3 regions of the Citrobacter freundii complex sp. 2025EL-00176 genome follow, and region 3 is predicted to be linked to each of the others. Evidence: predicted binding sites of a transcription regulator. Region 3 holds the regulator's gene; each other region holds the start of a gene.
The links. The regulator LexA, encoded in region 3, represses DNA repair genes until DNA is damaged. The targets are predictions, from matches to a motif close to TNCTGTATGTACATACAGNA.

Region 1: a site for LexA is predicted at 1,204-1,223, ahead of rmuC (DNA recombination protein RmuC). Genes of this name have one in related genera too.
Region 2: a site for LexA is predicted at 672-691, ahead of mutH (DNA mismatch repair endonuclease MutH). Genes of this name have one in related genera too.

The regions. Positions count from the first base shown of each region.
Region 1 covers NZ_JBRYHT010000017.1:19,077-21,352, reverse strand. Annotated here, with positions in the region: gene ACVXHP_RS21680 (dienelactone hydrolase family protein) at 1-100, opposite strand, end outside; gene udp (uridine phosphorylase) at 366-1,127, shown strand; gene rmuC (DNA recombination protein RmuC) at 1,268-2,276, shown strand, end outside.
Region 2 covers NZ_JBRYHT010000004.1:111,350-113,625, reverse strand. Annotated here, with positions in the region: gene rppH (RNA pyrophosphohydrolase) at 1-236, opposite strand, end outside; gene mutH (DNA mismatch repair endonuclease MutH) at 921-1,616, shown strand; gene ACVXHP_RS11190 (TerC family protein) at 1,692-2,276, shown strand, end outside.
Region 3 covers NZ_JBRYHT010000013.1:29,138-31,413, reverse strand. Annotated here, with positions in the region: gene dinF (MATE family efflux transporter DinF) at 1-933, opposite strand, end outside; gene lexA (transcriptional repressor LexA) at 1,065-1,673, opposite strand; gene ACVXHP_RS19925 (diacylglycerol kinase) at 1,783-2,151, opposite strand.

The DNA.
Region 1 (2,276 bases), on a different contig from region 3:
TGGACGTTACACCGGCGATAATTGCGTTATCCGGTGTATGAACCGTGGTAGACGTCGGTGGAGATACAGCAGGTGCAAAGCCAGATTGTCGTGTTGTCATGGTATTCTCCGTACCCTTAAATACTCAGCCAAAAAGCGCATTATTAACTATAGACATATGCAACGAACCACATTGCCTTAAACGGTCTATCTTTTGTGCAAGGCGTCCTTACATCACGCCATTTATGTGATGAATATCACTATTTTATGGTAATTGAATGCAATTGATTTACATCATGGTGATGTCTGTCACGAAAATTTGTTTATGCCTTCGGTAAAGTGTGTTTTTGCTTCTTCTGACAAAACCGATTCACAGAGGAGTTTTTATGTCTAAGTCTGATGTTTTTCATCTCGGCCTCACTAAGAACGATTTACAAGGGGCTACGCTTGCTATCGTCCCTGGCGACCCGGAGCGTGTGGAAAAGATCGCCGCGCTGATGGATAAGCCGGTTAAGCTGGCATCCCATCGCGAGTTCACGACCTGGCGTGCTGAGCTGGATGGTAAAGCCGTGATCGTTTGCTCTACCGGCATCGGCGGCCCGTCCACCTCTATTGCCGTAGAAGAACTGGCACAATTGGGCATTCGTACCTTCCTGCGTATCGGTACGACTGGTGCTATTCAGCCGCATATCAATGTGGGTGATGTGCTGGTCACCACTGCGTCTGTCCGTTTGGATGGCGCAAGCTTGCACTTCGCGCCAATGGAATTCCCGGCCGTTGCTGACTTCGAGTGCACCACTGCGCTGGTGGAAGCGGCGAAATCTATCGGTGCGACTACCCACGTGGGCGTAACCGCGTCTTCGGACACCTTCTACCCGGGCCAGGAGCGTTATGACACCTTCTCTGGTCGCGTAGTGAGCCGTTTCAAAGGCTCAATGGAAGAGTGGCAGTCCATGGGAGTCATGAACTACGAAATGGAATCCGCAACGTTGCTGACCATGTGCGCCAGCCAGGGCCTGCGTGCAGGTATGGTTGCTGGCGTTATCGTGAACCGTACTCAGCAAGAGATCCCTAATGCGGAAACGATGAAACAAACGGAAAGCCACGCGGTGAAAATCGTGGTCGAAGCTGCCCGCCGTTTACTGTAATTCTCCCGTCTGTTCAAAAAGGCCGACGCGTTCGGCCTTTTTATTTTGCGTAGTGCCTCGCAGGAAATTCCTTTTAAACTGGACGTTTATACAGCACAATTCTATTTTGTGCGGGTAAGCCGTTGCTGTAAGGGGGCGTTGTGGATATTACAATTATGATGAGTGCCGTGTTGGCGTTAGCCGCAGGGCTGCTGGTGGGATGGCTGGCGACAAAAGCGCGGGCCGATCAGATCCGTGCCGACCTCATCGAAGAGCGACGTGAACTGGATATTGCGTTAAGCGCTGCCCGCCAACAACTCGCGCAAGAAGCCCACTGGCGCGATGAGTGCGAGCTACTCAATAACGAATTACGCAGCCTGCACAGCATCAACACCTCTCTGGAAGCCGATCTCCGTGAAGTCACTACCCGGCTGGAAGCGACGCAGCAGCATGCGGAAGATAAAATCCGCCAGATGATCAACAGCGAACAACGCCTGAGTGAACAGTTTGAAAACCTGGCGAATCGCATTTTTGAGCACAGCAACCGCCGCGTGGATGAGCAAAATCGTCAAAGTCTGAACAGCCTGCTGACACCGCTTCGTGAACAACTGGACGGTTTTCGACGTCAGGTTCAGGATAGCTTTGGCAAAGAGGCGCAAGAGCGACATACCCTGGCGCACGAAATTCGTAATCTCCAGCAACTTAACGCGCAGATGGCGCAGGAAGCGGTAAACCTGACGCGGGCCTTAAAAGGCGATAACAAAACGCAGGGCAACTGGGGGGAGGTTGTACTCACTCGGGTGCTTGAGGCTTCCGGTCTGCGTGAGGGTTATGAATACGAAACTCAGGTTAGTATTGAAAACGATGCCCGTTCGCGTATGCAGCCCGATGTCATCGTCCGGCTACCGCAGGGAAAAGATGTGGTGATCGACGCAAAAATGACGTTGGTTGCCTATGAGCGCTATTTTAACGCGGAAGATGAATATACCCGCGAGAGTGCATTGCAGGAACATATCGCCTCGGTGCGAAACCATATTCGTCTGCTGGGCCGTAAAGATTATCAACAGCTTCCCGGACTGCGTTCGCTTGACTATGTACTGATGTTTATTCCCGTCGAGCCTGCTTTTTTGCTGGCACTGGACAGGCAACCTGAACTGATAACCGAGGCGC
Region 2 (2,276 bases), on a different contig from region 3:
AACTTGTAACGCAACCAGTTACGAGTAGAAGCAAGGATCCGTACATCTTTACGGCTGAGACCCACTTCTTCAAAGAGTTCCCGGTACATCGCCTGCTCTGCTGTCTCTCCTGCGTTTATCCCACCTTGGGGAAACTGCCAGGAGTGCTGACCAAATCGCCGGGCCCACATGACCTGCCCTTGGCGGTTACAAATTACTATCCCTACATTCGGGCGGTAGCCATCGTCATCAATCACCGGACTACCTCAACATAAACCTTATATACAAACGATTGTTTCACACTCCTGAGAGGCGGTAAACCACTCTGTTAAGGGTGCGATATTCTAATAACAATTGAATAACTCACAGCGAAGGCCCGAGTTATAAACAGAAGAAGGGCATTCAAGGCGATTTTATTCACCTTTTCTGTGGATATAGTTGTGAAGAAGTACGGAATTACTATGGGAAAACCCAGAACAGTCCGAATAAGACATTCGTCACATATAAAAAATTGTCTTCTTTATTCATTAAGTTAAAAACGATCTCCACCAACGAACACGCATAAATGTGATGTGTATCACGCACACGATCTTCAGGCTGATGAAAGATCGACCAGCGTTGGTTTTATCCACAGATTATGCCAATAAGTTAGGCACAATTTGTGTAAAAATTCGATTTTCGTCGCACGTCAAGGCTGTAAATTGAAACAGTAGTGGGGGTTTTTCACAGTTATCCCATCTTTCTGTGGATAACATGGTGTAAGATCCTGTTCATTGTCAGTGACCAGAATTGGAAAACCTGCATCGCTGTTGCGCAACTGCGCGCGTGTGAATATAAAAACCAATATAAATCATATAATTGAATAAAGCATGTGGAAAAAGATAAACTCTGTCCACACGGTATAAAATCATTGCTCATTTTTTCACCTAAGGGTTAACCCGATGCCAGAACTCCATCCGTTACTTTCTCCACCTGACTCTGAAGCCCAATTGCTGGCTCAGGCGCGGCAGCTTGCGGGCTACACGTTGGGAGAATTGGCGACCATGGCGGGACTCGTCACACCCAAGGATCTCAAGCGTGATAAAGGCTGGATTGGCGTCCTGCTGGAGATTTGGCTGGGCGCCAGCGCGGGCAGCAAGCCGGAGCAGGATTTTGCGGCGCTGGGCGTGGAGCTGAAAACGATTCCTGTGGACAGCCTTGGCAGGCCGCTGGAAACCACCTTCGTGTGCGTGGCGCCGTTAACTGGCAATACTGGCGTCACCTGGGAAACCAGCCATGTGCGGCACAAGCTTAAACGCGTACTGTGGATCCCGGTAGAGGGCGAACGCAGCATTCCCCTGGCTGAACGTCGCGTCGGCTCGCCCTTGCTCTGGAGCCCGAACGCCGAAGAAGACCAGCAATTGCGTCTGGACTGGGAAGAGTTAATGGACATGATTGTGTTAGGCCACGTCGAACGCATCACCGCTCGGCATGGGGAAGTGTTACAGCTGCGTCCCAAAGCCGCCAATGCCCGGGCGCTTACCGAAGCTATTGGCGCCCATGGCGAACCCATCCTGACCCTGCCGCGCGGGTTTTATCTGAAAAAGAACTTCACGCGCGCATTGCTTGAGCGGCATTTCTTATTCCAGCAGCAATAGGCACTGCCCGGACTTTCACCCGCCGCGTTACGGGCCTATAATTACCGCTTCTTTTTTTTGGCAGGACTTTGCTCGATGTTATTTGCATGGATAACCGACCCTAACGCCTGGCTTGCGCTCGGTACGCTGACGCTGCTGGAGATCGTTCTTGGGATCGACAATATTATTTTCCTCTCTCTGGTTGTAGCCAAACTCCCGACAGCGCAACGCAATCATGCCCGACGTATTGGGCTGGCGGCAGCAATGATTATGCGTCTGGCGCTGCTGGCCTCTATCGCCTGGGTCACGCGACTGACAAACCCATTGTTCGAGGTGTTTGGCGAGGCGATATCCGCGCGCGATCTCATCCTTCTGCTCGGCGGGTTGTTCCTGATCTGGAAAGCCAGTAAAGAGATCCACGAATCCATTGAAGGTGAGGAAGAGGGACTGAAAACCCGCGTCTCTTCATTCCTGGGCGCGATTGTGCAGATCATGTTGTTAGACATTATCTTCAGTCTGGATTCCGTGATTACAGCGGTAGGCTTATCTGACCATCTGTTTATCATGATGGCGGCGGTGGTGATTGCCGTGGGCGTGATGATGTTTGCTGCTCGCCCAATTGGTGAGTTTGTCGATCGTCACCCTTCAGTGAAAATGCTGGCGCTCTCTTTCCTGATTCTG
Region 3 (2,276 bases):
CCAGACATCCAGTAACTGGCTGCCATCCCTTGCGCCATAGGCCTGACCAGAATGCGCTTCAACGGCGTAGGCGAACCCGTCCAGCGCGTAGGCGGTAAAGGTCAGTAAGGTCATCAGAACAGCATTTACCGCAATGATATCGCTCCCCAGACGCGCACCCAGCACCGTAATGGCACCAAAACAGAGCTGCAGCAACAGCGAGCGCAGCATGATGTCGCGGTTAAGCGCCAGTAACCGGCGGAAATTGCCACGCCACGCCTGTTTCAACATTGCCAGCGAAATTCCGCGCATATGCAGGACCTTGCGGACCATTAACAGACCGATCAGCAAGGTGGCGTATTCGGCGATGACCGTCGCCAGCGCCGCGCCCTGCACGTTCATATGCAGGCCCATCACCAGCCACAAATCGAGCACAATGTTGAGAACATTACCGACAATCAGCAGGATAACCGGCGCTCGCGCATACTGAACGCCAAGCAGCCAGCCGAGCAGCACCAGATTCGCCAGCGAGGCGGGGGCGCTTAACCAACGGATTTCCAGGAAACGTCGGGCCTGCTCCAGTACGGCTTCACTGCCGCCGACAATATGCAGGGCCAGATCGATAATCGGCGTACGAAACAGTGCAATAAGCAGCCCCGCCCCCAGCGCCAGCATTAGCGGTTGCACCAGCGCACGCGCCAGTGCCTGCGGATTTTTCGCGCCAAATGCCTGGGCGGTAAGGCCGGTGGTGCTCATGCGTAAAAAAAGCAGCAGCATAAAGAGAAAACTGGTCGCGGTGGCGCCAACGGCAACGCCGCCAAGATAGACCGGACTGTCCAGATGACCAATGACCGCGGTATCGACCAATCCCAGCAAGGGAACGGTGATATTGGAGAAGATCATCGGTAAGGCTAGACGCCAGAGTGCTTTGTCGGAGGAGGTAAAGAAAGGCATGAAATAGCGCCTGAAAAGAAGTTAGACGTACTGGAAGATGTTGTCCATGCCCGGTAAGCGCAGCGCCACCGGGCACGTTGCCGGATGACGACGCAAACGTCTTATCCGGCTGTCGGGAAAGCAACCTGTGATTACAGCCATTCACCGTTACGAATGACGCCAACAGCCAGCCCTTCGATGGTGAAGTTTTGCTCGCGCAGGTCGACCACAATGGGTTTGAATTCGCTGTTTTCTGGCAGGAGTTCAACCTTGTTGCCCTGTTTTTTCAGGCGCTTCACCGTCACTTCGTCGTCAATGCGCGCGACGACAACCTGGCCGTTACGCACATCCTGTGTTTTATGCACGGCCAGCAAATCACCGTCCATAATCCCGATATCTTTCATCGACATACCGCTGACGCGCAGCAGAAAATCGGCGTTCGGTTTGAACAGTGAAGGATCGACCTGATAATGGCCTTCGATGTGTTGCTGCGCCAGAAGTGGCTCACCTGCCGCAACGCGCCCGACAAGCGGTAAACCTTCTTCTTCTTCCTGCAACAGACGAATACCACGCGATGCGCCGGATACAATTTCCAGCACACCTTTACGCGCCAGCGCTTTCAGATGTTCTTCAGCAGCGTTTGGGGAACGGAACCCCAAACGCTGCGCGATCTCCGCACGCGTCGGTGGCATACCTGTCTGGCTGATGTGATCTCTAATAAGATCAAACACCTCTTGCTGCCTGGCCGTTAACGCTTTCATTCCGCCCCCTGGGTGTATATACAGTTATGCTGTGAGTATATACAGCTAAAGGTGATTTTGGAACCGCAAACTGCACAAAAAACAGGAGAATGATGAAGTTGTGGAATCTTTATCGCAAATGCGACCACAACAGGATGCCCCAGGTGATCAGGGCGACAAAAATGGACAGTAGTACCGCCGCCGACCCCATGTCTTTCGCACGACCAGACAGTTCGTGGTACTCGGAGCCGATACGATCAACCACCGCCTCAATCGCACTGTTGAGAATTTCAACGATCATCACCAGCATCACGGAACCGATCAGCAACACGCGCGTAATGGCGTCGACGTCCAGCCAGCAGGCGATGGCAACGCCTAGCAGAACGGCAACGCTTTCCTGGCGAAATGCCGCCTCATTAATCCATGCGGCGCGAAAACCTTTCCAGGAATAGCCTGCTGCTTTGATAATTCGGGTGAATCCAGTGGTATTATTGGCCATCAAAAAGAACCTTTTTACATTATTAGCGTCAATGTCATTGTAACGTTACCCCGTTTGTTTCAGGGTGTGGCAAAGCAGCGCGAAGTATGACCGGATACACCAGAAATTCACTAAACTTTCTGATA